DNA from 2 places in the Bradyrhizobium sp. 604_D8_N2_3 genome. Region 1 is predicted to be linked to the other one. Evidence: riboswitches for the same ligand, from Rfam matches in the RefSeq annotation. Region 1 holds a riboswitch; the other holds the start of a gene.
The links. Region 1 has a riboswitch for glycine ahead of AB7245_RS28360 (D-amino acid dehydrogenase). Riboswitches for the same ligand answer to the same signal wherever they lie in the genome.
Positions count from the first base shown of each region.

Region 2: it holds a riboswitch for glycine, as region 1 does, so the genes downstream of both, gcvT (glycine cleavage system aminomethyltransferase GcvT) here and AB7245_RS28360 (D-amino acid dehydrogenase) in region 1, are expected to answer to the same signal.

Region 1 covers NZ_JBPWPM010000001.1:5,902,210-5,914,230, forward strand. Annotated here, with positions in the region: gene AB7245_RS28350 (ABC transporter substrate-binding protein) at 1-720, opposite strand, end outside; gene AB7245_RS28355 (M20/M25/M40 family metallo-hydrolase) at 987-2,117, shown strand; glycine riboswitch at 2,212-2,315, shown strand; glycine riboswitch at 2,319-2,433, shown strand; gene AB7245_RS28360 (D-amino acid dehydrogenase) at 2,501-3,802, shown strand; gene AB7245_RS28365 (ABC transporter permease) at 3,984-4,925, shown strand; gene AB7245_RS28370 (ABC transporter permease) at 4,944-5,831, shown strand; gene AB7245_RS28375 (ABC transporter ATP-binding protein) at 5,846-7,495, shown strand; gene AB7245_RS28380 (M81 family metallopeptidase) at 7,709-9,214, shown strand; gene AB7245_RS28385 (M20 aminoacylase family protein) at 9,228-10,391, shown strand; gene AB7245_RS28390 (amidase) at 10,394-11,815, shown strand; gene AB7245_RS28395 (crotonase/enoyl-CoA hydratase family protein) at 11,957-12,021, shown strand, end outside.
Region 2 covers NZ_JBPWPM010000001.1:6,053,817-6,065,837, reverse strand. Annotated here, with positions in the region: gene gcvP (aminomethyl-transferring glycine dehydrogenase) at 1-217, opposite strand, end outside; gene gcvH (glycine cleavage system protein GcvH) at 398-766, opposite strand; gene gcvT (glycine cleavage system aminomethyltransferase GcvT) at 778-1,926, opposite strand; glycine riboswitch at 2,070-2,158, opposite strand; gene alaS (alanine--tRNA ligase) at 2,392-5,070, shown strand; gene AB7245_RS29165 (cyclic nucleotide-gated ion channel) at 5,077-6,303, shown strand; gene AB7245_RS29160 (DUF3455 domain-containing protein) at 6,308-6,811, opposite strand; gene AB7245_RS29155 (NADP-dependent isocitrate dehydrogenase) at 6,910-8,121, opposite strand; gene AB7245_RS29150 (TrmJ/YjtD family RNA methyltransferase) at 8,470-9,669, shown strand; gene AB7245_RS29145 (tetratricopeptide repeat protein) at 9,810-11,018, shown strand; gene AB7245_RS29140 (GGDEF domain-containing protein) at 11,187-12,021, opposite strand, start outside.

The DNA.
Region 1 (12,021 bases):
TTCGACGCGATCGACCTTGACCAGCTTGCCTCCGGCAGTCCAGCTCGACGCCTCCTTGCGCGGCACGTAGTCGGTGTTCTTGACGTAGACCGCCTTCACGCCGGGCTGGAATTCGCCCTGCACGAACTTGAACGGGCCGGAGCCGATCTGCTCGGGGATCTGCTTGTCCGGCGGCGTTTCGGCGAGACGCTTCGGCATCATGAAGGCGACGCGCGAGGACGGCTTGCCGATGGATTCGAGCACGAGGCCGTAGGGCTCCTTCAGCTTCAGCGTGATCGTCTTGGGGTCGGTCGCCTCGATGCTCGCAGTAAACTGCATCATCTGCTGGCCCATGCCGTCGACCGCGGCCCAGCGCTTCAGCGAAGCGGCGCAGTCCTCCGCCGTCACCGGCGTACCGTCGTGCCACTTCAGGCCGTCGCGCAGCGTGAAGGTGTAGGTGAGCTTGTCGTCGGAGATCTTCCAGTCCGCCATCTGCGGCTGGATCTTGAAATTCGAGTCCGTCGCGATCAGCGTGTCGTAGACCATGTAGCCATGGTCACGCGTGATGTAGGCGGTGGTGAAAATCGGATCGATGATGCGCAGATCCGAATGCATCACCGCGGTGATGGTCTTGCTGGCGGCGGCAAGTACCGGCGAGGCCATCGCCGTCGAAAGCGCAACGACCGATAGCGCAAGTGTGGAGGCGAACGCGCGACGCCCCCGGCGCATCAAGCTCAACATAAAAGTTTCTCCTGACGTGAAACTGTTCAAAGGCAGGTTATTGGTTGAGCATTCGGTTCGTTCTTTAGGCGAACTAACCTCATGCGATGCCTTTGTCTTTCGAGACTTGCAGACAGTGCTGAGCGCGTCAATCCGGTTTCGCTGCAGCCCCAAGCGGCGCGCCCACGGGCTCCACAAAGATCGGTTTGGCTCTACAACGCTTTCCGCCAGTCCCGTCCGCGCCAATGCAATGCGCGTTCCATCTTTCGAGCTTGAGAGACATTAAGATGAATCCAGCCAATCTTCCCTTCGATTCCGAGGCGATGCTCGAGGGCCTGCGCACCTGGGTGGAATGCGAGAGCCCGACCTGGGACGCGGGCGCCGTCAACCGCATGCTCGATATCGCAGCGCGGGATATGGCGATCATGGGTGCGACGATCGAACGCATCGGCGGTCGACAGGGCTTCGGCGGCGTGATCCGCGCGCGCTTCCCGCATCCGAAACAGGGCGAGCCGGGCATCCTGATCGCCGGCCACATGGATACCGTCCACCCGGTCGGCACCATCGAGAAGCTGAAATGGCGGCGCGATGGCAACAAGTGCTACGGCCCCGGCATCTACGACATGAAGGGCGGCAACTATCTCTCGCTGGAAGCGATCCGGCAGCTGGCACGCGCTTCCTTCACCACGCCGCTGCCGATCACCGTGCTGTTCACGCCCGACGAGGAAGTCGGCACGCCCTCGACGCGAGACATCATCGAGGCGGAAGCCGCGCGCAACAAATATGTGCTGGTGCCCGAACCGGGCCGCGCCGACAACGGTGTCACCACCGGACGTTACGCCATCGCGCGGTTCAATCTGGAAGCGACGGGCCGGCCGAGCCATGCCGGCGCGACATTGTCGGCCGGACGCTCGGCGATCCGCGAGATGGCGCGGCAGATCCTCGCCATCGACGCGATGACGACGGAGGACTGCACTTTCTCGGTCGGCGTCGTGCATGGCGGACAATGGGTCAATTGCGTTGCCACGACCGCCACCGGCGAGGCGCTGTCCATGGCCAAGCGCCAGGCCGATCTCGACCGCGGCGTCGAGCGGATGCTGGCGCTGTCGGGCACGTCCAATGATGTCACGTTCAAGGTGACGCGCGGCGTCACGCGCCCCGTATGGGAGCCCGATGCCGGCACCATGGCGCTGTATGAAAAGGCGCGCGGCATCGCCAAATCGCTCGGCACTGAGCTGCCGCATGCGAGCTCCGGCGGCGGCTCCGACGGCAACTTTACCGGCGCGATGGGCATCCCGACGCTCGACGGCCTCGGCGTGCGCGGCGGCAACGGCCACACGCTGGAGGAGTTCATCGAGGTCGAGAGCCTGGTTGAACGCGGGCGCCTGATGGCGGGCTTGCTGGCGACGCTCGACTGACAGCGCAGCCTTCGCACTGCACAATGCGTTGGCAGTCGCGGTTTAAATTTAGCCTTGTCCAAAAATGAGGCGCATCGTACTGCTCGATTGTCCACGCGACGATGCGGGAGAGATCGCAACGAGAGTTCAGGCTTTCGTTGCGGCGCCGACGGAGCAACCGCCCCGGAAACTCTCAGGCAAAAGGACCGTATCGTCAGGACGATCTGGAGAGAGGCGGCACGGCCAATGTGGTCGTGACGTCCACCGAAGGGGATAGTCCGGAGCTGACCTCGCCGAGGTCCGCGCCGGATCAAGCTCTCAGGTAACCGTGACAGATGGGGCGCCGCCAACGGCCTTTGGCCGGCGGTTAGCCGACTCTAACTCACGGGAGCCCCGAACCTGCCATGACCCATATCGCCATCATCGGCGCCGGCATCACCGGCGTAACGACCGCCTATGCCCTGCTCGAACGCGGATACAAGGTGACGGTGCTCGACAAGCACCGCTACGCCGCGATGGAGACGTCCTTCGCCAACGGCGGACAGCTCTCCGCCAGCAATGCCGAAGTGTGGAACAGCACCGCCACGATCCTGAAAGGCCTGCGCTGGATGTTCCGGCGCGATGCGCCGCTGCTGATGAACCCGCGGCCGAACTGGCACAAATATTCGTGGATGAGCGAGTTCGTCGCCAATATCGGCAACTACCGCGCCAACACGGTTCAGACCACGCGGCTCGCGATCGAAGCCCGCAAGCATCTGTTCGAGATCGCGGAGCGCGAAGGCATCGACTTCGATCTCGAACGCCGCGGCATCCTGCACATCTATCACGACAAGAGGGGTTTTGAATCCGGCCTGCAGGTCAATGCGCTGCTGAAGGAAGGCGGGCTCGATCGCCGCCCGGTGACGCCGGAGGAGATCCGCGCCATCGAGCCGACGCTGCGCAAGGACTATTTTGGCGGCTTCTACACGCCGTCGGATGCGACCGGCGATATCCACAAGTTCACGCGCGGACTTGCGGAAGCCTGCAAGCGGCGCGGCGCGACCTTTATCCACGAAGCCAACATCGATTCCATTGCCCAGGCAGGTGGCGGCTTTGTCATCGGCTGGGCTGATCTTTCGGCCAGTGATGCTGTCGCATCCGCGCGCGGCATGCTGAAGGCGGATGGCGTCGTGGTCTGCGCCGGTGTGGCCAGCCGCCACTTCGCCGCCCTCCTCGACGAGCGCGTCAACGTCTATCCGGTGAAGGGCTATTCGATCACCGTTCAGCTCGACACTGCCGCAAGCCGCAATGCGACGCCGACCGTGAGCCTGCTCGACGAAGCCGCCAAGATCGTCACCAGCCGGCTCGGCGCCGATCGTTTCCGCGTCGCAGGCACCGCCGAATTCAACGACTTCAACCGCGACATCCGCGCCGACCGCGTGCAGCCGCTGGTCGACTGGGTGCGCAGCAACTTCCCCGGCGTCGAAACGTCCAAGGTCGTGCCTTGGGCCGGGCTGCGGCCGATGATGCCGAACATGATGCCCGTGGTGCGCGCAGGACGGATGCCGGGCGTGTTCTTCAACACCGGTCACGGCCATCTCGGCTGGACCTTGTCGGCGGCGACCGCGCAGATGATTGCCGGGACCATCGACGGCTGGCGCGGGCTCAACGCACCGCCGACCGCACCCTCACTCAGGGTTGAGCGCGAGTTCCGCCATGCATCCTGAGTGGCCGATATCGGAGGCTCGGCGGCCTCTTGCGACCGCCCTGCCCTTGGCACACAATTTGCCCCGAAAGGTCGGCTTCTCCGGCCGGCTTTCCAGCCCGAGTGACAGGCGTGCATGATAGACAGAACCGATTCCACAGGGGCCTCTCGGCCCCACAAGTTCCGCAGCCGGAGATAGGTGCATGCTAGGTTATCTCATTCGCCGCGTTCTGGCCGCGGTGCCCGTGATGGGCGTCGTCGCGCTGTTCGTCTTCCTGCTGCTGCGGCTGACGCCGGGCGATCCCGCCGCCATTCTCGCCGGCGATAACGCCACGCCGGAACGGCTGGAACGCATCCGCGACTCGCTCGGCCTCAACGAACCGCTGATCGTGCAATTCATCACCTGGGTGAACAAGCTGCTGCACGGCGATCTCGGAACGTCGCTGATCTCCAACCTGCCAGTCATGAAGATGATCAGCCAGCGCGTCGAGCCGTCGATTTCGATCGCGCTCTCGACGATCATTCTCGCCGTGATCGTCGCCGTGCCGCTCGGCGTCATCGCGGCGTGGAAGCACGGCACCTGGATCGACCGTTTCGTGATGGGCCTCTCCGTGCTCGGCTTCTCCGTGCCGGTGTTCGTGGTCGGCTATCTCCTGATCGAGGTCTTCGCGATCGACCTGCGCTGGGTGCCGGTGCAGGGCTTCCGCAGCATCTTCAACGGCTTTGGACCGTTCTTCGAGCGCATCATCCTGCCGACCTGCGCGCTCTCGTTCATCTACATCGCGCTGATCGCGCGCATGACGCGTGCGGCGATGCTCGACGTGCTCGGTGAGGACTACGTCCGCACCGCCCGCGCCAAGGGCATCAACGAGGTCGCCGTGATGATGCGCCATGCGCTGCGCAATGCCGCGGTGCCCGTCATCACCGTAATCGGCACCGGCTTTGCGCTGCTGATTTCCGGCGTCGTCGTCACCGAGAGCGTGTTCAACATCCCCGGCATCGGCCGCCTCACGGTAGACGCTGTGCTGGCGCGCGACTATCCGGTCATCCAGGCGATGATCCTGCTGACGTCGCTGATCTATGTCGTCGTCAATCTCCTGATCGACGTCGCCTATACGCTGCTCGATCCCCGGATCCGGTACTGAGGCAAGGATACCAACAATATGTCCGTCGATAGCCTCCCCCAGTCGTCCATTCCGATCACGTCGCCACTGCGGCCGCGTTTCGGATTCCTCACCTCGACGCCGATCATTGCGGCGGCCACGATCCTGCTCGCGCTGATCGTGCTGGTCTCGATCCTGGCGCCGCTGATCGCGCCGCACGATCCGGTCCAGCTTGCGCCCTCGCAGCGGCTGAAGCCGGCCTCGGCGCAGTTCCTGCTCGGCACCGACGCCTATGGCCGTGACCTCTTGTCGCGCGTCATCTATGGCGGCCGCATCTCGCTCCTGATCGGCATCGGCTCGGCGATCCTGTCGATCGTCATCGGCCTTGCGATCGGCCTCGTCTCCGGCTTCTTCAAGCTGGTCGATGCCGTCCTGATGCGCGTCATGGACGGCCTCATGGCGATGCCGAGCATCCTGCTCGCGATCGCCGTGGTGTCGCTGTCCGGCGCCAGCATCTGGACCGTGCTGGTCGCGATCACCATCCCCGAAATACCGCGCGTGGCACGCCTGGTACGCTCGGTCGTGCTGTCCGCGCGCGAGGAGCCTTACGTCGAGGCTGCGATCTCGGTCGGCTCCAGCCTGCCGAAGATCATGTGGCGCCATCTGATGCCGAACACGATCGCGCCGCTGATCGTCCAGGGCACCTATGTCTGCGCTTCCGCGATCCTGACCGAGGCCATCCTCTCCTTCCTCGGCGCCGGCATCTCGCCGGAGACGCCGACCTGGGGCAACATCATGGCCGAGGGCCGTCAGTATTTTCAGCTCAAGCCGACGCTGATCTTCTGGCCGGGCCTGCTGCTTTCGATCGCCATCCTCAGCATCAATCTGATCGGCGACGCCGCCCGCGACGCCCTCGATCCCCGCATGAAGCAGCGGGAGGGCAAGTGATGACGGATCAAGTGATGACCAACCCAATTCTCGACATCAACAACCTCGTCGTCTCCATCGGCAAGAAGCCGAAGGGCGCAAACATCATCGACGGGATCTCGATCCAGGTGCATAAGGGCGAGACACTGTGTCTCGTCGGCGAAAGCGGCTCGGGCAAGTCGGTGACCTCGCTCACCACGATGGGCCTGCTGCCGAAGGGCACGCTGGTTCCGACCGGCGGCAGCGTCAAGCTGGTCGGCGAAGAGATTCTCACCGCGACCGATCGCCGCCTGCGCCAGCTCCGCGCGACGCAGATGGCGATGATCTTCCAGGAGCCGATGACCGCGCTCAATCCGGTGGTGCCGGTCGGCCGTCAGATCGACGAGGTCCTGCGCGCCCACACCGATCTCGACGCCAAGGCGCGGAAGAAGCGCATTCTCGACATGATGGAGCAGGTCCGCCTGCCCCAGGTCGAGCGTATCTTCGCCTCCTATCCGCATCGCCTGTCCGGCGGCCAGCGCCAGCGCATCATGATCGCGATGGCGCTGGTGCTGGAGCCGAAGCTGCTGATCGCCGACGAGCCGACCACCGCGCTCGACGTCACCACGCAGAAGCAGATCCTGACGCTGATCCGCGACCTCCAGCGCGATCACGGCACCGCCGTCCTGTTCATCACCCACGACATGGGCGTGGTCGCCGAGATCGCCGACCGCGTCGCCGTGATGCGGCAGGGCCGGCTGGTCGAGACCGGTCCGCTCGAGACCGTGCTGCGCAACCCGACCATGGAGTACACCCGCAATTTGCTTTCTGCGGTGCCGAGCCTGGTGCCGCGCGCGGCGCGGCCCGAGACCAAGGAGCCGGTGGTGCTGGAGGCCAACGAGCTCGGCAAGGTCTATAAGGAGCGCGCCTTCTTCGGCAAAGGCCGCGAGGTCGTCGCCGCCGACAAGGTCACGCTGACGCTGCGCAAGGGCCGCACGCTCGGCATCGTCGGCGAGAGCGGCTCGGGCAAGTCCACCGTCGCGCGGTGCATCGTGCGCCTGATCGATCCGACCTCCGGCGGCGTGCGTCTCGCCGGCCGCGAGATCGCCGACATCTCGCGCCGCCTGCTCCAGCCGCACCGGCAGAAGATCCAGATCGTGTTCCAGGATCCCTATCGCTCGCTCAACCCGCGCATTACCGTCGGCGAGAGCATCGCGGAAGGCCCGATCAATTACGGCACCTCGCATGCCGATGCGATGAAGCGGGCGCGCGAACTGCTCGAGCTCGTTGGCCTGCCCGCGGACGCAGTGACGCGCTATCCGCACCAGTTCTCCGGCGGCCAGCGCCAGCGCATCGCCATTGCGCGTGCGCTCGCGCTCGACCCCGACGTGCTGGTCGCGGACGAAGCGGTCTCGGCACTCGACGTCTCGGTTCAGGCGCAGGTGCTGGAACTGCTCGACGAGATCCAGAACCGGCTCGGCATCGCCATCCTGTTCATTACCCACGATCTGCGCGTCGCAGCCCAGATCTGCGACGAGGTCGTGGTGATGCAGCACGGCCGTGTCGTCGAACAGGGCCTGGCCGCCGAGGTGCTGACGCATCCGAAGGAAGCCTACACCAGGGCGCTGCTGGAGGCCGCACCGGGCCGTGGCTGGGATTTTGCGAACTTCAGGCCGGTGTCGGAAGGCGTCGCGGCTACGGCTTAGGTTTGTCCACTCGTCATTGCGAGCGGAGCGAAGCAATCCAGAGTCCCTCTGCGGAGACGGTCTGGATTGCTTCGCTTCACTCGCAATGACGGGTAGCGACCATCATCATTCGAAAATGACTTAAAGCCATGCGCGGCGGCATGGGCTCCTCGCTTGCCCCCGCCTCGAAGCCAAGGCTAACGTCGCGCACTTTCAAACGCTGGACCAGAATTAATGACACGTATCGCCGTCGGCGGCTTCCTCCACGAGACCAACACGTTCGCCCCGACGAAGGCGACTTTCGCGGACTTCCAGCATGGCGGCGGCTGGCCGGCCATGACGGAAGGCGCCGACGTATTGAAGGTGATGCGCCGCATCAATGTCGGTCTCGCCGGCTTCGTCGACTGCGCCGAAGCGAATGGCTGGAACCTCATTCCGACGATCGCCTGCGGCGCAAGTCCGTCGGCGCATGTCACCAGGGACGCCTTCGAGCGTATCGTGAAGGTGATGGTCGACGGTATCGCCGCCGCCGGCCCGCTCGATGCGGTCTATCTCGATCTGCATGGCGCGATGGTGACCGAGCATCTCGACGACGGCGAAGGCGAGATTTTGGCGCGCGTGCGCCGCGTCATCGGCAAGGACGTTCCGCTGGTTGCCAGCCTCGACCTGCACGCCAACGTCACGCCCGAGATGATGGAACACGCGGACGCGCTGATCGCCTACCGCACCTATCCGCATGTCGACATGGCCGAGACCGGCCGCGCCTCCGCAAGGCACCTCGCCCTGCTGCTGCAGACCAGCCAGCGCTTTGCAAAGTCGTTTCGCCAATTGCCGTTCCTGATCGCGATCAGCTGGCAATGCACCAATGACTTTCCCACCAAGGGCATCTACGAAAAACTTGCCGCGCTCGAGAGCGACGCCGTTCCGACGCTGTCCTTCGCGCCCGGCTTCCCCGCCGCAGACTTCCGCGACTGCGGCCCGAGCGTGTTCGCCTATGGCAAGACGCAGGCCGATGCCGACCGCGCGGCCGATGCGATCGTCAAACTGATCGAAAGCCACGAGGACGATTTCGACGGCAAGATCTGGTCGCCCGACGACGGCGTGCGCCATGCGATGGAACTCGCCAAGGGCGCGAGCAAGCCGATCATCATCGCCGATACCCAGGACAATCCCGGCGCCGGCGGCGATTCCGACACCACCGGCATGCTGCGCGCGCTGGTACGCAACAAAGCGAGCGCCGCGACCGGCGCGATCTACGACCCGGTCTCGGCCAAGGCCGCGCATGAAGCCGGCGTCGGCGCCACCGTGACGCTGTCGCTCGGCGGCAAGTCCGGCATTCCCGGCGACGAGCCCTATCGCGAAACCTTCATCGTCGAAAAGCTCTCCGATGGCCGCTTCATCGCGCCCGGCCCCTACTACGGTGGCCGCGAGATGGAGATGGGTCCCTCCGCGTGCCTGCGCATCGGTGACGTCCGCGTCGTCGTCTCCTCGCACAAGGCGCAGCTCGCCGATCAGGCGATGTACCGCTATGTCGGCATCGAGCCGACCGCGCAGAAGATTCTGGTCAACAAGAGCTCGGTGCACTTCCGCGCCGATTTCGAGCCGATCGCGGAAAAGCTGATGATCTGCGCCGCGCCCGGCGCGATGCCGGCCGACACAGCCACCCTGCCCTGGACGCGCCTGCGGCCGGGCATCCGCATCAAGCCGAACGGCCCCGTTTTCACGCCCCCATCACGCTAACCGGACAGGACACATGCCCACGATCGACCGCATCGACGGCTTTGCCGACGAACTCACTGCTATCAGGCGCGACCTCCACGCCCACCCCGAGATCGGCTTCGAGGAAGTGCGCACCTCCGGCATCGTCGCCGACAAGCTGAAGAGCTGGGGCATCGAGGTGCACCGCGGTCTCGGCGGCACCGGCGTGATCGGCGTGATCAAGGGCAAGGGTTCGGGCAGCAAGCGCATCGGCCTGCGCGCCGACATGGACGCACTGCCGATGGAAGAGAACACCAATCTGAAATGGAGTTCGAAAATCCCCGGCCGCTTCCACGGCTGCGGCCATGACGGCCACACCACCATGCTGCTCGGCACCGCGCGCTACCTCGCCGAGACCAAAAACTTCGACGGCACCGTGCACCTGATCTTCCAGCCGGCCGAGGAAGGCCTTGGTGGCGCTCGCGCGATGATCAAGGACGGCCTGTTCGAGAAGTTTCCCTGCGACGAGCTCTATGGCCTGCACAACGCGCCCGACCTCAACCTCGGTGAGATCGCGATCCTGCCCGGCCCCGCGATGGCCAGCGCCGACTTCTTCGACCTGCGCATCACCGGCTACGGCGCGCATGGCGCGATGCCCGAACGCTCCAAGGACGCGGTGATCATCGCGACCACGCTGGCGCAGGCGATCCAGACCATCGTCAGCCGCAACGTCGAGCCGCTGCAGGCCGCCGTCATCTCGATCACGCAGATTCACGCCGGTTCCGCCTACAACGTCATCCCCGGCGAGGCCCATCTCTGCGGCACCATCCGCACCTTCTCGGATGAAGTCCGCGCCCTGATCGCCGAACGCATCCGCACGATCTGCGCCGGCATCGCGAGCGCCTATCAGTGCGTGATCGAAGCCGACATCCGCGACACTTTCGGCGTGCTGGTCAACCAGGTCGAGCAGTCCAAGGTGGTCGAGGAGGTCGCGCGCACCGTCGTCAACCCCGCCAACGTGATCACCCGCGCCCAGCCGAAGATGGGCAGCGAGGATTTCGCCGACATGCTGCAAACCATCCCCGGCGCTTATTTCTGGATCGGCCACGACGGCTCGGTGCCCGTGCACAATCCCGGCTTCGTGCTCGACGACAAGATCCTGCCGATCGGCGCCAGCATGTTCGCCCGGATCATCGAAACGCGCATGCCGGTAGGTTAGCAATGCACAAAAAGAGCGTCGAAGAGGCCGTCACCTCGCTGCACGATCTCTCCGCGGTCGATCTGATCGCGGGCTATCGGGCCAAGCAGTTCTCGCCGAGCGAGGTGCTGGAGGACGTGCTTGCGCACGTCGCTGCGTGGGAACCGCACCTCAACGCGCTCTACGCGTTCGATCCCGACAGCGCGCGCGAGGCCGCGAAGGCCTCGACCGCGCGCTGGAGCGGGGGCGAGCCATCAGGCGCGCTCGACGGCGTGCCTGTGACGGTGAAGGACAACATCGCGACCAAGGGCGTGCCCGTCCCGCTCGGCGCTGCGAGCGTGAAGCTCGTGCCGGCCGAGAAGGACGCCCCGCCGGCTGCGCGACTGCGCGAGGCCGGTGCGATCATCTTCGCGAAAACCACCATGCCCGATTACGGCATGCTGTCCTCGGGACTCTCCAGCTTCCATGCGCTGGCGCGCAATCCCTGGGATCTCTCCAAGAATCCCGGCGGCTCCAGCGCGGGCGCAGGCGCCGCTGCTGCGGCCGGCTACGGCCCCTTGCATCTCGGCACCGATATCGGCGGCTCGGTCCGCCTGCCTGCGGGCTGGTGCGGTCTCGTCGGCCTGAAACCGAGTTTTGGCCGCGTGCCGATCGACCCGACCTATGTCGGCCGTGTCGCCGGTCCCATGACCCGCACGGTCGACGATTGCGCGCTGATGATGAGCGTGATTGCAAAGCCCGACCGGCGCGACGGCATGAGCCTGCCCGCCGAGCCTCTCAACTGGAAGGGACTGGAGAAATCCCCGCGCAAACTGCGCATCGGCCTGATGCTCGATGCCGGCGTCGGCCTGCCGGCAGAAAGGCCGGTCCGCGATGTCGCAGTGAAAGCCGCAAAGGCGTTCGAATCCGCAGGGAGCGTCGTCACCGAGGTCGACGGCATCTTGACCCGCGAGATGCTCGACGGCCTCGACAATTTCTGGCGCGCGCGGATGTGGGACGATCTGTCGAAACTGACGCCGGCCGAACAGACAAAGGTGCTGCCCTACATCTTCAAATGGGGCGCATCCGGCGCAAAGCTCTCGGGTGTGGATGTTATCCGCGGGTTCAACCAGACCATGGCGATCCGGGCGGCCGCTTCAAAACTATTCTGCGAGCTCGACTATGTGATCTCGCCGACCGCGCCGAACGTGAACTATGCGGCGGAATGGGCCTCGCCCACCAACGATCCGATGCGGCCGTTCGAGCACATCTGCTATACCGTACCATGGAATATGTCGGAGAACCCTGCGGTCTCCCTCAACGGCGGTTTCGACGCCAACGGCTTTCCCATCGGCGTGCAGATCGTCGGCCGCCGCTTCGATGATATCGGCGTGCTCGGCATGGCCAAGGCTTTCGAGAGCTTGCGCGGTGCACAGAAGCCCTGGCCGAGCCCGCCGCCAAAGTAGGCATTCCGTCATGGCCGGGCTTGTCCCGGCCATCCACGTTCTCGTACCGGCCGCCACATGCCCAGTCCGCGCAAGACGGATGGTGGCGACCATGCATGACGTCTCTTCGAGACAGAATTCACGGCAAGGAAGGAAACCACCATGGCGTATGAGACCATCAAATACGAGGTCGCCGAGCAGATCCTCACCATCACGCTGAACCGGCC
Region 2 (12,021 bases), 150 kb from region 1:
CCATGTGCGCGATCGCCTCGGTCTCGCTCAAGGGCTTGCCGAGATCGAGCGGGGCGGTCTGCCGGATCGAGGCCGGCAGCGTCTCCGCCATCAGGGCGTCCACGCTCTTGGCGCCGACGGCCTCCAGCATTGCGGTGACGTCGCGCGCCGACGGGCCGATGTGGCGGCGAACGAAGGTGGCGGCGGTGTCGCCATTGGATTTGCGGTGCGCGGTCATCATGGGTCCTCGCTTTAGATTTCGCTGTCGCCGTCATGCCCCGCGAAGGCGGGGCATCCAGTAAACGCAGGCGTCACGGCTTGAGCCGAGAAGCCGCGGCGTACTGGATCACCCGCCCCAGTGCGCAGTGCGCACAAGGCGGGTGATGACACCGAATATGAGGTCAGAGTTCGCTTCATTTCACGCCGTGTGGGCCTTGTAGGCGGCTTCATCCATGAGGCCGCCGAGCTCGCTCTTGTCGGCAATCTTGATCTTGAAGAACCACGCCTTGCCTTGCGCGTCGGAGTTCACCAACGCCGGTTCGGCGGCGAGCGCGTCGTTGGTCTCGAGCACTTCGCCGGTGACAGGCGCGTAGACGTCGGAGGCGGCCTTCACCGATTCCACGACGGCGGCGGCTTCCGCCTTCTTCAGGCTGCGGCCGACCTTCGGCAACTCGACGAATACGACGTCGCCGAGCTGCGACTGCGCGTAGTCGGTGATGCCGACGGTGGCGACGTCGCCGTCGATGGCCAGCCATTCATGGTCGGAGGAGTACAGCGTCGTGGTCATTTTCTCAGTCCTCAGCGTTTGTAGGTGTTTTTTACGAAGGGCATGGCGGCGACCGTGAGCGGCAGCCGCTGGCCGCGCACTTCGGCGAAGAGTTTTGTATCGAGCGCGCTCGATGCCATGGGCACATAGCCCATCGCGACGGGCGCGTTCAGGCTCGGGCCGAAACCGCCCGAGGTGACCTTTCCGATCGGCTCGCCGCCCGCTTCATCCGCAAACAGCGGCGCGCCCTCGCGCACCGGCGCGCGGCCTTCCGTGCGCAGGCCGACCCGGCGGCGGCTCGCGCCGTTGTCGAAATGAGCGAGGATCACATCAGTGCCGGGGAAGCCACCGGCGCGGGCGCCGCCGCTGCGGCGGCTCTTCTGCACCGACCATTCCAGCGCGGCCTCGACCGGCGTGGTGGCGGTGTCGATGTCGTGGCCGTAGAGGCAGAGCCCGGCTTCCAGCCGCAGGCTGTCGCGGGCCCCTAAGCCGATCGGCATCACGTCGGGATTGTCCAGCAGCGTCCTGGCGAGGCGCTCGGCATCGGCCGCGGGGACCGAAATCTCGAACCCGTCCTCGCCGGTGTAGCCGGAGCGCGAGACGAAGCAGTCGAGACCGGCAACCTTGTGCGGGCCGGCGTCCATGAACTTCATGGAGGGCGCCTCTGCACACAATTTCGCCAATGCGGCTTCCGCCTTCGGGCCCTGCAGCGCGATCAGCGCGCGGTCTTGAAGCGAATCGATGATGCAGTCATCCGAGAGATGCGCGCGCAGATGCGCCTCGTCCCCTTCCTTGCAGGCGGCGTTGACGACCAGGAACAGGTGATCGCCGAAATTGGCGACCATCAGATCGTCGAGAATCCCGCCGTCCGGATTGGTGAACTGGGCATAGCGCTGCCGTCCCGGGGCAACCGCCACGATATCCTGCGGCACCAGCCGTTCCAGCGCGCGGGCGGCGTCCTCGACCTTGCCCGACTTCGGCCGAAGCGCGAGCTGGCCCATGTGGGAGACGTCGAACAGGCCGGCGGAGGAACGGGTATGGAGGTGCTCCTTCAGGACGCCCGCGGGGTACTGCACGGGCATGTCATAGCCCGCGAACGGCACCATCTTGCCGCAGAGGGAGACATGAAGCCCGTGAAGGGGCGTACGTTTCAGGGAATCTTGGTCGTCGCGCGCAAGCATCACGGGGCCCTCGGCGGTTCCCCGGGGACGATTCCCCGGTAGCAACCAGTCGAAGCCCCATCTGTCGCTGTGCCTGAGAGTATTATCCCGTCGGCGGACGTCGTCCGGGCTATGCCCGTCGGCGCCTCTTTCCAGATGTCGTCAAAGCCACGCGGTCCTTTTGCCTGAGAGTTTCCGGGGCGGTTGCTCCTTCGGCGCCGGCACCAAAGCCGGTCTCTCCCGACGTGGCCGTACGATACAGATGGGTACAGACCACAGGCCGGCCAAGCCTGTCAACGCGCACCTGGCGGCTTTCAACGGGATTGCAAACGGGGTTGCGCGCCTGCGGCAACTCACTGATCTCCTTGCACAGTTTCTGGACAGCGCAGCTGGCCTTGTCTAAAAGCGCTTTGACGCGCAGATATCAGCCCAAATGCCCGGTTTGGATGGCGTATCGCGGGTCCAAGCACACCCGATTGGATGAACATGAGCGGCGTCAACGAGATCAGGTCGACCTTTCTGAACTTCTTTGCCGAGAACGGCCACGAGATCGTGTCGTCCTCGCCATTGGTGCCGCGCAACGACCCGACGTTGATGTTCACCAATGCCGGCATGGTGCAGTTCAAGAACGTCTTCACCGGCGTCGAGAAGCGGCCCTATCAGCGTGCCACCACCTCGCAGAAATGCGTGCGCGCCGGCGGCAAGCACAACGACCTCGACAATGTCGGCTACACCGCGCGCCATCTCACCTTCTTCGAGATGCTCGGCAATTTCTCGTTCGGCGACTATTTCAAGGAGCGCGCGATCGAGCTGGCCTGGACCCTGATCACGCGGGAGTTCGGGCTCAAGAAAGACAAGCTGCTCGTCACCGTCTACCACACCGACGACGAGGCGGCTGGGCTGTGGAAGAAGATCGCGGGCTTCTCCGACGACCGCATCATCCGCATCCCGACCTCGGACAATTTCTGGGCGATGGGCGACACCGGCCCGTGCGGCCCGTGCTCGGAGATATTCATCGACCGCGGCGATCACATCTGGGGCGGACCTCCGGGCTCGCCGGAAGAGGACGGCGACCGCTTCCTCGAATTCTGGAACCTGGTGTTCATGCAGTACGAGCAGGTGACGAAGGAGGAGCGCGTGGATCTGCCGCGTCCCTCGATCGACACCGGCATGGGCCTCGAGCGCATGGCCAGCATCATGCAGGGCGTCGACAGCGTGTTCGAGACCGATCTGTTCCGCCATCTGATCGATGCGACGTCGTCAGCGCTCGGCGCCGGGCCGAACGAGCAGACCGTGGCCTCGTTCCGCGTCATCGCCGACCATCTGCGTTCCTCCGCCTTCCTGGTCGCAGACGGTGTGCTGCCCTCGAACGAGGGCCGCGGCTATGTGCTGCGCCGGATCATGCGCCGCGCGATGCGCCATGCGCAGCTGCTGGGTGCGAAAGAGCCGCTGATGCATCGCCTGGTCTGGGCGCTGGTGCGTGAGATGGGCCAGGCCTATCCCGATCTGATGCGCGCGGAGAATTTGATCGAAGAGACGCTGCGGCTGGAAGAGACCCGCTTCCGCAAGACGCTGGTGCGCGGCCTTGCCATCCTCGACGAGAAGAGCGCGTCCCTGAAGAAAGGCGACATGTTCGACGGCGACGTCGCCTTCACGCTGTACGACACCTACGGCTTCCCGCTCGACCTGACCCAGGACGCGCTGAAGTCGCGCGGCATCGGCGTGGATCAAGCTTCGTTCACCGACGCGATGGAGCGCCAGAAGGCCAAGGCGCGCGAGTCCTGGAAGGGTTCGGGCGAGGCGGCTTCCGAAGCGATCTGGTTCCCGCTGCGCGAGAAGCTCGGGGCCACCGAATTCCTGGGCTATGAGACCGAGAGCGCCGAAGGCGTGGTCTCCGCGCTGGTGAAGGACGGCCAGGAAACCGCGAGCCTCAAGGCCGGCGAGACCGGCGCGATCGTGCTCAACCAGACGCCGTTCTACGCGGAGTCCGGCGGCCAAGTCGGTGACACCGGCGTGCTCAGCGGCGAAGGCGGCATCAAGTTCCGCGTCACCGACACGCAGAAGAAGCTCGGCGATCTCTTCGTTCACGTCGGCACCGTCGAGAGCGGCGAGCTGAAGCTCGGCACCGCGCTCCAGCTCGAGGTCGATCACGGCAGGCGCTCCTCGATCCGCGCGCATCACTCGGCGACGCATCTCATCCACGAGGCGCTGCGCCAGGTGCTCGGCGATCACATCGCCCAGCGCGGCTCGATGGTCGCGCCCGACCGTCTGCGCTTCGACTTCGTGCATCCGAAGCCGATCACGGCGGAAGAGCTCGCCCGCGTCGAGGACATCGCCAACGACGTGGTGCTGGAGAATGACGAGGTCACCACGCGCGTCATGGGCGTGGACGAAGCGCGCGAGGCCGGCGCGCGCGCCCTGTTCGGCGAGAAATACGGCGACGAGGTTCGCGTCGTCTCGATGGGCCGGACCGCGCGGGAGCGCGGTGCCAACGCGCTCGGCTGGTCGGTCGAGCTCTGCGGCGGCACCCATGTGAAGCGCACCGGCGACATCGGCCTGATCACGCTGACCGGCGAGAGCGCGGTGGCCTCCGGCGTGCGCCGCATCGAGGCGCTGACCGGCAACTATGCGCGCAGGCACGCCAACGAGACCATGGCGCTGGCGAAGACCGCGGCCAACGAGCTGCGCACCTCGATCGACGACGTTCCGGCGCGCATCACAGCCCTGATGGAGGAGCGCAAGAAGCTCGAGCGCGAGCTCTCCGACGCCCGCAAGAAGCTCGCGATGGGCGGCGGTACATCCGTCGGGAACGGCGCAGCCGCAGGCGTGCGCGAGGTCGGCGACGTCAAGCTGATGGCGCGCGCGGTCGAGGGCATCGAGATGAAGGATCTCAAGAGCCTTGCGGACGACGGCAAGAAGCAGATCGGCTCCGGCGTGGTCGCCATCGTCGGCGTCACCGAGGACGGCAAGGCCGGGATCGTGGTCGGCGTCACCGCCGATCTCACCGCGCGCTTCAATGCCGTGAACCTGGTGCGCGTCGCCTCCGAGGCGCTCGGCGGCAAGGGCGGCGGCGGCCGGCCCGACATGGCGCAGGCTGGCGGTCCCGATGGCGCCAAGGCGCCCGAGGCGCTCGCGGCGATCGAAAAAGCGATGGCAGGCGCGTAAACGGCCATGCGCCTCGTTCCGCGAGGACGTGGCTCGGCCGATCCCAACCTAAGGGATCGCCTGTACGAATTGCTGGAGCACGATCCGCTCGCCTACTCGATCGGGTCGCGCTTCATCCAGGTGATCATCAGCGTCATCGTGCTCGACGTGGTCGCGATGATCCTCGCCTCGGTGCCGGAGCTCGACGCGCGGTTCGACACGCTGTTCAGCGCGGTCGCCGTCCTCGCCGTCATCGTGTTCGCGCTCGAATATCTGGCGCGGCTGTGGACCGTGGCGGGGCACACCCAGCGCAACGGCTCCGCGCTGTCCGACCGGCTCTCTTATGCCTTCTCCGCGCTCGGCATCATCGACCTCATGGCGTTCCTGCCGGCCGCGATCGTGCTGGCCACCGGCCGGCACGCGACGCTGGCTGGGCTCGGCGTGCTGCCGTTCTTCAAGCTGATCCGTTATTCGCCGGCGATGCGCTCGCTGCTCGCGGCCATCCATGCCGAGCGGCGTGCGCTGATCGGCTGCATCGTCATCCTGATCGGCGTGGTACTGACCTTCGCCTCGCTGCTCTACGCCATCGAGCGCGACGTGCAGCCCAGCAAGCTCGGCACCATTCCCGACGCGATGTGGTGGGCGATCGTGACGCTCGGCACCGTCGGCTATGGCGACGTCGTGCCGGTGACGCCGCTCGGCAAATTCGTCTCGGTGTTTGCGATCATCTCAGGTTTTGCCATGATCGCGCTGCCGGTCGCGATCATCTCGACCGCCTTTGCCGAGGAGGTGAGGCGGCGCGACTTCGTGGTGACCTGGGGCATGCTGGCGCGGGTGCCGCTGTTCTCGCATCTTTCGGCCGCGGAGATCGCCGACATCATGCGGTTGCTCCGCGCCCGCACCATCGAGCAGGGCGAAATATTGGTGCGCCGTGGCGATGCCGCCTCGTCGATGTATTTCATCACTGCGGGCGAGGTCGAGATCGCGCTGCCGAGCCAGCAGGTGCGGCTTGGCGACGGCACCTTCTTCGGCGAGATCGCGTTGCTGCACAAGACCAAACGCAGCGGCACGGTGACGGCGACGCGCAAGACGCGGCTGCTCGTGCTCGACGCCCAGGATTTTCACGCCCTGATCGAGCGCATGCCGACGCTCGCCGCCCACGTCCACCAGACCGCGAAGGCACGGCTCGAGGAGACCGGCGATCTTGCGGCGGCAGAATTGGCGCAGGCGGAGCGCGACGACACCGACCGCTAGGCGGTCAGCCCTTTTTCAGGAAGACGTACTCGGCCGAGTAGGGCGCGCTTTTGAACTCGCCGGCCTTGTCGCAAGAACCCTCGAGCTTGCCGCCGTGGGTGTTGATGCGCTGGACGGTGGTGACCGGCGTCAGGATGCCGCTGCCGCGGCGGGAGGCGACCTCCAGCTTCAGCCAGGGGATATCGGCGGCGGTTGCGCCCGGCGCGTTGCCGATGGCCTTGCCGGCCACGGCGCTGCCGTCGGCGAGTTCCCAGTTCGGGCCGGCATAGTGGCGGCCGACGGTCTTGCCCTCGGCGAGCAGCGTCGCCACCGGCTCGCGGAAGGCCCAGGCAAGCTTGCCGTCGGCGGCGGCCTTGCAGTCATAGACCTGCGCGCCTTCGGCATGGACGCTGAGCACGACGGTCTCGCCGGGGGCGGCGATGGCGTCGGGGAGCGGCTCCGCGGCGGCGGCCGGCCCGGCCAGGGCGGCCAGCAGCATCAGGCAGGGGACAGCAAGCTTGATCGACATGGTCGCATCTCCGCGCGAGGGGTCTCAAAAAATGGGCCGCGCCTCGGCGCGGCCCATAATGATGTCTAACCCCGATCAGACGAAAATAATGCGCGGGCTTACGCCAACGCTTTCGTGAGATTCTCGGCGACCTTGTCGAGGAAGCCGGTGGTCGAGAGCCAGCGCTGGTCGGCGCCGACCAGGAGCGCGAGGTCCTTGGTCATGTAGCCTTCCTCGACGGTGTCGACGCAGACCTTCTCCAGGGTGCTCGCGAACTTGGCGAGCTCGGCATTGTTGTCGAGCTTGGCGCGATGCGACAGGCCGCGGGTCCAGGCGAAAATCGACGCGATCGAGTTGGTCGAGGTCTCCTTGCCCTTCTGGTGCTCGCGGTAATGGCGGGTCACCGTGCCGTGGGCGGCTTCGGCTTCCACGGTCTTGCCGTCGGGGGTGAGCAGCACCGAGGTCATCAGGCCGAGCGAGCCGTAGCCCTGCGCGACCGTGTCGGACTGCACGTCGCCATCGTAGTTCTTGCACGCCCAGACATAGCCGCCGGACCACTTCAGGGCCGAAGCCACCATGTCGTCGATCAGGCGGTGCTCGTAGGTCAGGCCCTTGGCCTCGAATTCCTTTTTGAACTCGCGGTCGTAGATGTCCTGGAAGATGTCCTTGAAGCGGCCGTCATAGACCTTGAGGATGGTGTTCTTGGTCGAGAGGTAGACCGGGTAGTTGCGCAGCAGGCCGTAGTTCAGCGAGGCGCGGGCGAAGTCGATGATGGAGTCGTCGAGATTGTACATCTCCATGGCGACACCGGCGCCGGGCGCCTTGAACACTTCCTTCTCGATGACGGTGCCGTCCTCGCCGACGAACTTCATCGACAGCGTGCCCTTGCCCGGGAACTTGATGTCGGTGGCGCGGTACTGGTCGCCATAGGCGTGGCGGCCGATGATGATTGGCTTGGTCCAGCCGGGAACCAGGCGCGGCACGTTCTTGCAGATGATCGGCTCGCGGAAGATCACGCCGCCGAGGATGTTGCGGATGGTGCCGTTCGGCGACTTCCACATCTGCTTGAGGTTGAACTCCTTCACCCGGGCCTCGTCCGGGGTGATGGTGGCGCACTTGACGCCGACGCCGACCTTCTTGATGGCTTCGGCGGCGTCGATGGTGACCTGATCGTTGGTCTCGTCGCGGTACTCCATGCCCAGGTCGAAATACAGCAGCTCGACATCAAGGTACGGGTTGATCAGCTTGTCCTTGATGTACTGCCAGATGATCCGGGTCATCTCGTCGCCATCGAGTTCGACGACGGGGTTGGACACCTTGATTTTTGCCATGATCGGGGAAGCCTCTTGGGAACGGCGCTTTGGCGCGCCACGGGAATATCCGCCGCCTCTTAGCACCGGACTGCAGCGGGCGAAAGCCAAGGGATTATGCACTTTTAGCTCATCCAGCTTGCCCAGATGGGGGGCGGGGCGGGCCCTGCCGCGGGGGCGGGCCTCAGGCTTCAGAAGAGATTCAAAAGTCGAATCCAACCCGTTATTTCCCTTGAGAATTTCGTCAGGACAGGCAAACGACAGGCGAACGGGCAGCCGGCCCCAACGGATCGGGGCAGACCGGCTTTGAATCAATTCCTGAAGAGCGCCTTGCCAAGGCCTTGAGAACCAGTGTGAAAGCGAAGCGAGATGTCGGGGACTGACAAGAGCAAGGCGGGCCTTTCCCTCGACGGTCCCATCGTGATCCTGGTCGAGCCGCAGCTTGGCGAAAACATCGGCATGGCCGCGCGCGCCATGGGCAATTTTGCGCTCAGCCGATTGCGCATCGTCAATCCCCGCGACGGCTGGCCCAACATCGCCGCCCAGCGCGCCGCGGCCGGCGCCGACTACATTCTGGAAAAGGTCGAATTGTTCGACACGGTCGGCGAAGCGGTCGCCGATCTCGACCTGCTGTTCGCCACCACCGCGCGTCCCCATGACCAGGCCAAGCCGGTGGTGGGGCCCGAGGCAGCCGCGGCCGAGATCTCGGGTCACGTCGCGACCGGGGGCAAGGCCGGCATCCTGTTCGGCCGCGAGCGCTGGGGGCTGACCAACGAGGAGGTCGGGCTCTCGAATCGCATCATCACCTTCCCGGTCAATCCGGGCTTTGCCTCGCTCAACCTCGCCCAGGCCGTGCTGCTGGTCGGCTATGAATGGTTCAAGCGGGCAACGTCAGGCGAGCTGCCGCACAGCATGCCCGAGCGCTCCGAGCGCGCCTCGCAGCACCAGATGCAGGCCTTCTTCGACAACCTCATCCGCGAGCTCGACCGGGTCGAATTCCTCCGCCCGGCCGAGAAGCGCGACACCATGCTGGTCAACCTGCGCAACATCTTCAGCCGGATGGAGCCGACCAAGCAGGACATGCACACCCTGCACGGGGTGGTGATGGCGATCGCGGAAGGGCGCAAGGGCCCGGCCAAGGGCGGCGTGCTCGACGGCGAGCAGGCCACGCGCCTGCGCGCGCTGCTGGCCGAGCACGGCCAGGGCGGCGGTGTGCCCGACAGCGGCTCGACCGTGCGCGGGCTCGCCCGCCTGCTCCGCCGCAACCCGACCGACGCCGAGCGCCTGCTCTGGCAGGCCCTGACCCGCGACCGCCGCTTCGCAGGAGGGTTCAAGCGCCAGACTCCGGTCGGCCGGCACATTCCTGATTTCGTCTCGTTCCCGCACCGGATCGCGATCGAACTGGTCAACCCGGGCGAGGGCGAGACCATCGCGGCCGATCGTGCGGGCCGGCGGACGTGGCTGGAGGCGCGCGACTATCGCGTGCTGGAGATCCGGGCAGCGGACGTGGAGCGCGATCTCGAGGCGGAGCTGGTGCGGCTGCAGGGGATGATTGAGGGAATGACCTGACCTCGATCTGGCTGGGTTTTTGCAACCAAGAGCTGTGCAAGAGCCCTTCCGATTGCTATGACGAGCTGCTTGATATCATCGGGGGCTCCATGATCGGAAGGGTAGGCCGCGTGCTCTCGAGTACGGTAGCGACGTTGGCAATGATCGCGCTTGTTTCGCCTGCGGCCGCAAACTCTGCTGACGAACAGAAGTGCAGCGCCCAGACCAAAGTCTCGCCCGACGAACGAATTGCGGCCTGTACTTCGCTACTGCGGCTGGACGAGTACGATCGGCAGAACATTGCTCGGATTTATTTCAATCGAGGCAGTGCTAACAACATCAAGGGTGAGTACGAGCTCGCCATTGCAGACTACAGCGCTGCAATCGAAGCCGATCCGACGGCCGAACGCGCTTACTACTGCCGAGCCGTCGCGCATTATCATCTCGGAGATTTTGACCGCGCTCTCGCCGATCTCGACCGCACGATTCAACTGAACTCAAGGAATCGCATTGCCCACTACGCCCGAGGTCTCATCTATTCAAGGAAGGGAGACTATGACAGGGCGATTGGCGACTACACCCGGTCGGTGCAACTCACATCTCAGGATCAGGCGCTTCAAAAGAATCAAAATGAGCCAAATCGCAAGGGCGACGATCTTGCCGCTCCCGTCGGCGGAGACGCCGCCGCGAGCGAGCCGGAAGGAATTGATGGCCGTATATTTCTGGCGCGCGGCGCCACGTATTATGAAAAGGGGGACATCGATCACGCTATTGATGACTACGATCAAGCGCTTCGGATCAACGCGAGAGATAAGGACGCGTTTGATTACCGAGCCAGAGCTTACAACGCAAAGGGCGACTTCGCCCGCGCAATCGTCGACGCCGACCGGGCAATCCAATTGGACCCAGAAGATGCGTTGGCCCATCGGTCACGGGCGCTCGCTTACTTCCAGAGCGGCTCACTGACCAAAGCTCTCGCGGATTTCGATCGAGCAACGTCGCTCGATCCCAGGGATGTCTACGCAGCGTTGTGGCGAGAGATCGTAAGCATGCGCAGCGGAGCGCCGAGCCGGCTTGCGGCCGCGACGATGAAGCTCGATATGACTGCTTGGCCTGCTCCCATTGTCCGACTATTTCTTGGAGAAGTGACGGCAGAGGAGGTGTTGCGAGCAGCCAACGATCCGCTTCCTTCTAAGCGGTCTGGCCAAATATGTGAGGCGAACTTCTACTCCGCCGAGTTCGCCCTGCAACGCGGTGCGAAAGAGCAGGCGCGGCGGCTTTTCGGACTGGCGCTTGCCGATTGCCCGCCGACCTTCGTGGAGGCACAGGCGGTCGCGGCCGAGCTCAAGGCGCTCGGTGCGAGCCCCTAGCGACGTTTGGGCACTGTCCAGTCTAGTTTAGACGACAGCGTAGGGTGGGCAAAACGGAAGCGTGCCCACCATCAATCGACGTGCCGGGACAGCAGTGGTGGGCACGTCGCTACGCGCCTTTGTCCACCCTACGAGATCGCGCTTGTGGGGTGCGTCAGTCGTACTGCGTCAGGCGGCGCTTGCGACCGGGGCTTTCGGGCCGCTCTGCTGGAGGCGACGTAACGCGGCGAGGTTGGTCTCGACCGAGGCCAGGCAGCAACGCGATTTGCCGCCTGACTTCGCCTCGTAAAGTGCTGCATCGGCGACCGCGAGCAATTCCTCGACTTCGGCGCCATGATCCGGCGACATCGCAATGCCGACGCTGGCGCCGACACCGGCGCGCACCTCGCCGCCGAGCTCATAGGAGACGGCAACCTCGCTGATGAGGCGGTATCCCGCCTCCTGGGCCATTTCGGCCGTGACGCCGTCGACGAGCACGACGAACTCGTCGCCGCCCATCCGGGCGACCACCGCGCCGTCCGGCAGCGCCCGGCGCACGCGCCCGGCCACCGCTTTCAGCACCTCGTCGCCCGCCGCATGTCCGAACGTGTCGTTGACCGGTTTGAAGTCGTCGAGATCGAAGAACATCACAGCGAACCGTCGTTCGGCGTGGGCTCCAAGTCTGGCGCTGAGTGCCTCGACGAAGCCCGCGCGATTGAGCAGCCCCGTGAGTGCATCATGATGCGCGCGATGGCTGTTCTCGCGTTCGGCGCGCATGGTGGTGATCAGCATCCGATTGAGGCGGAAGGCGGCGGCCGTCATCGCGGCCAGATACATCGGCACCTGGAGGTAGACGATGTAGAACAGCGGCTCGCCGGCGAACGCAGCGCCGGGGATGATGGGACCGAGGCTCAGCAGGATCATGGTTCCGGCCAGCCGCGGCGCGCCGAAATTGCGGAAGCAGATGCCGCCAACCATCGCCGCCGCCGAGAGCGAGGCCAGCATGGCGACGACCCAGTCCCCG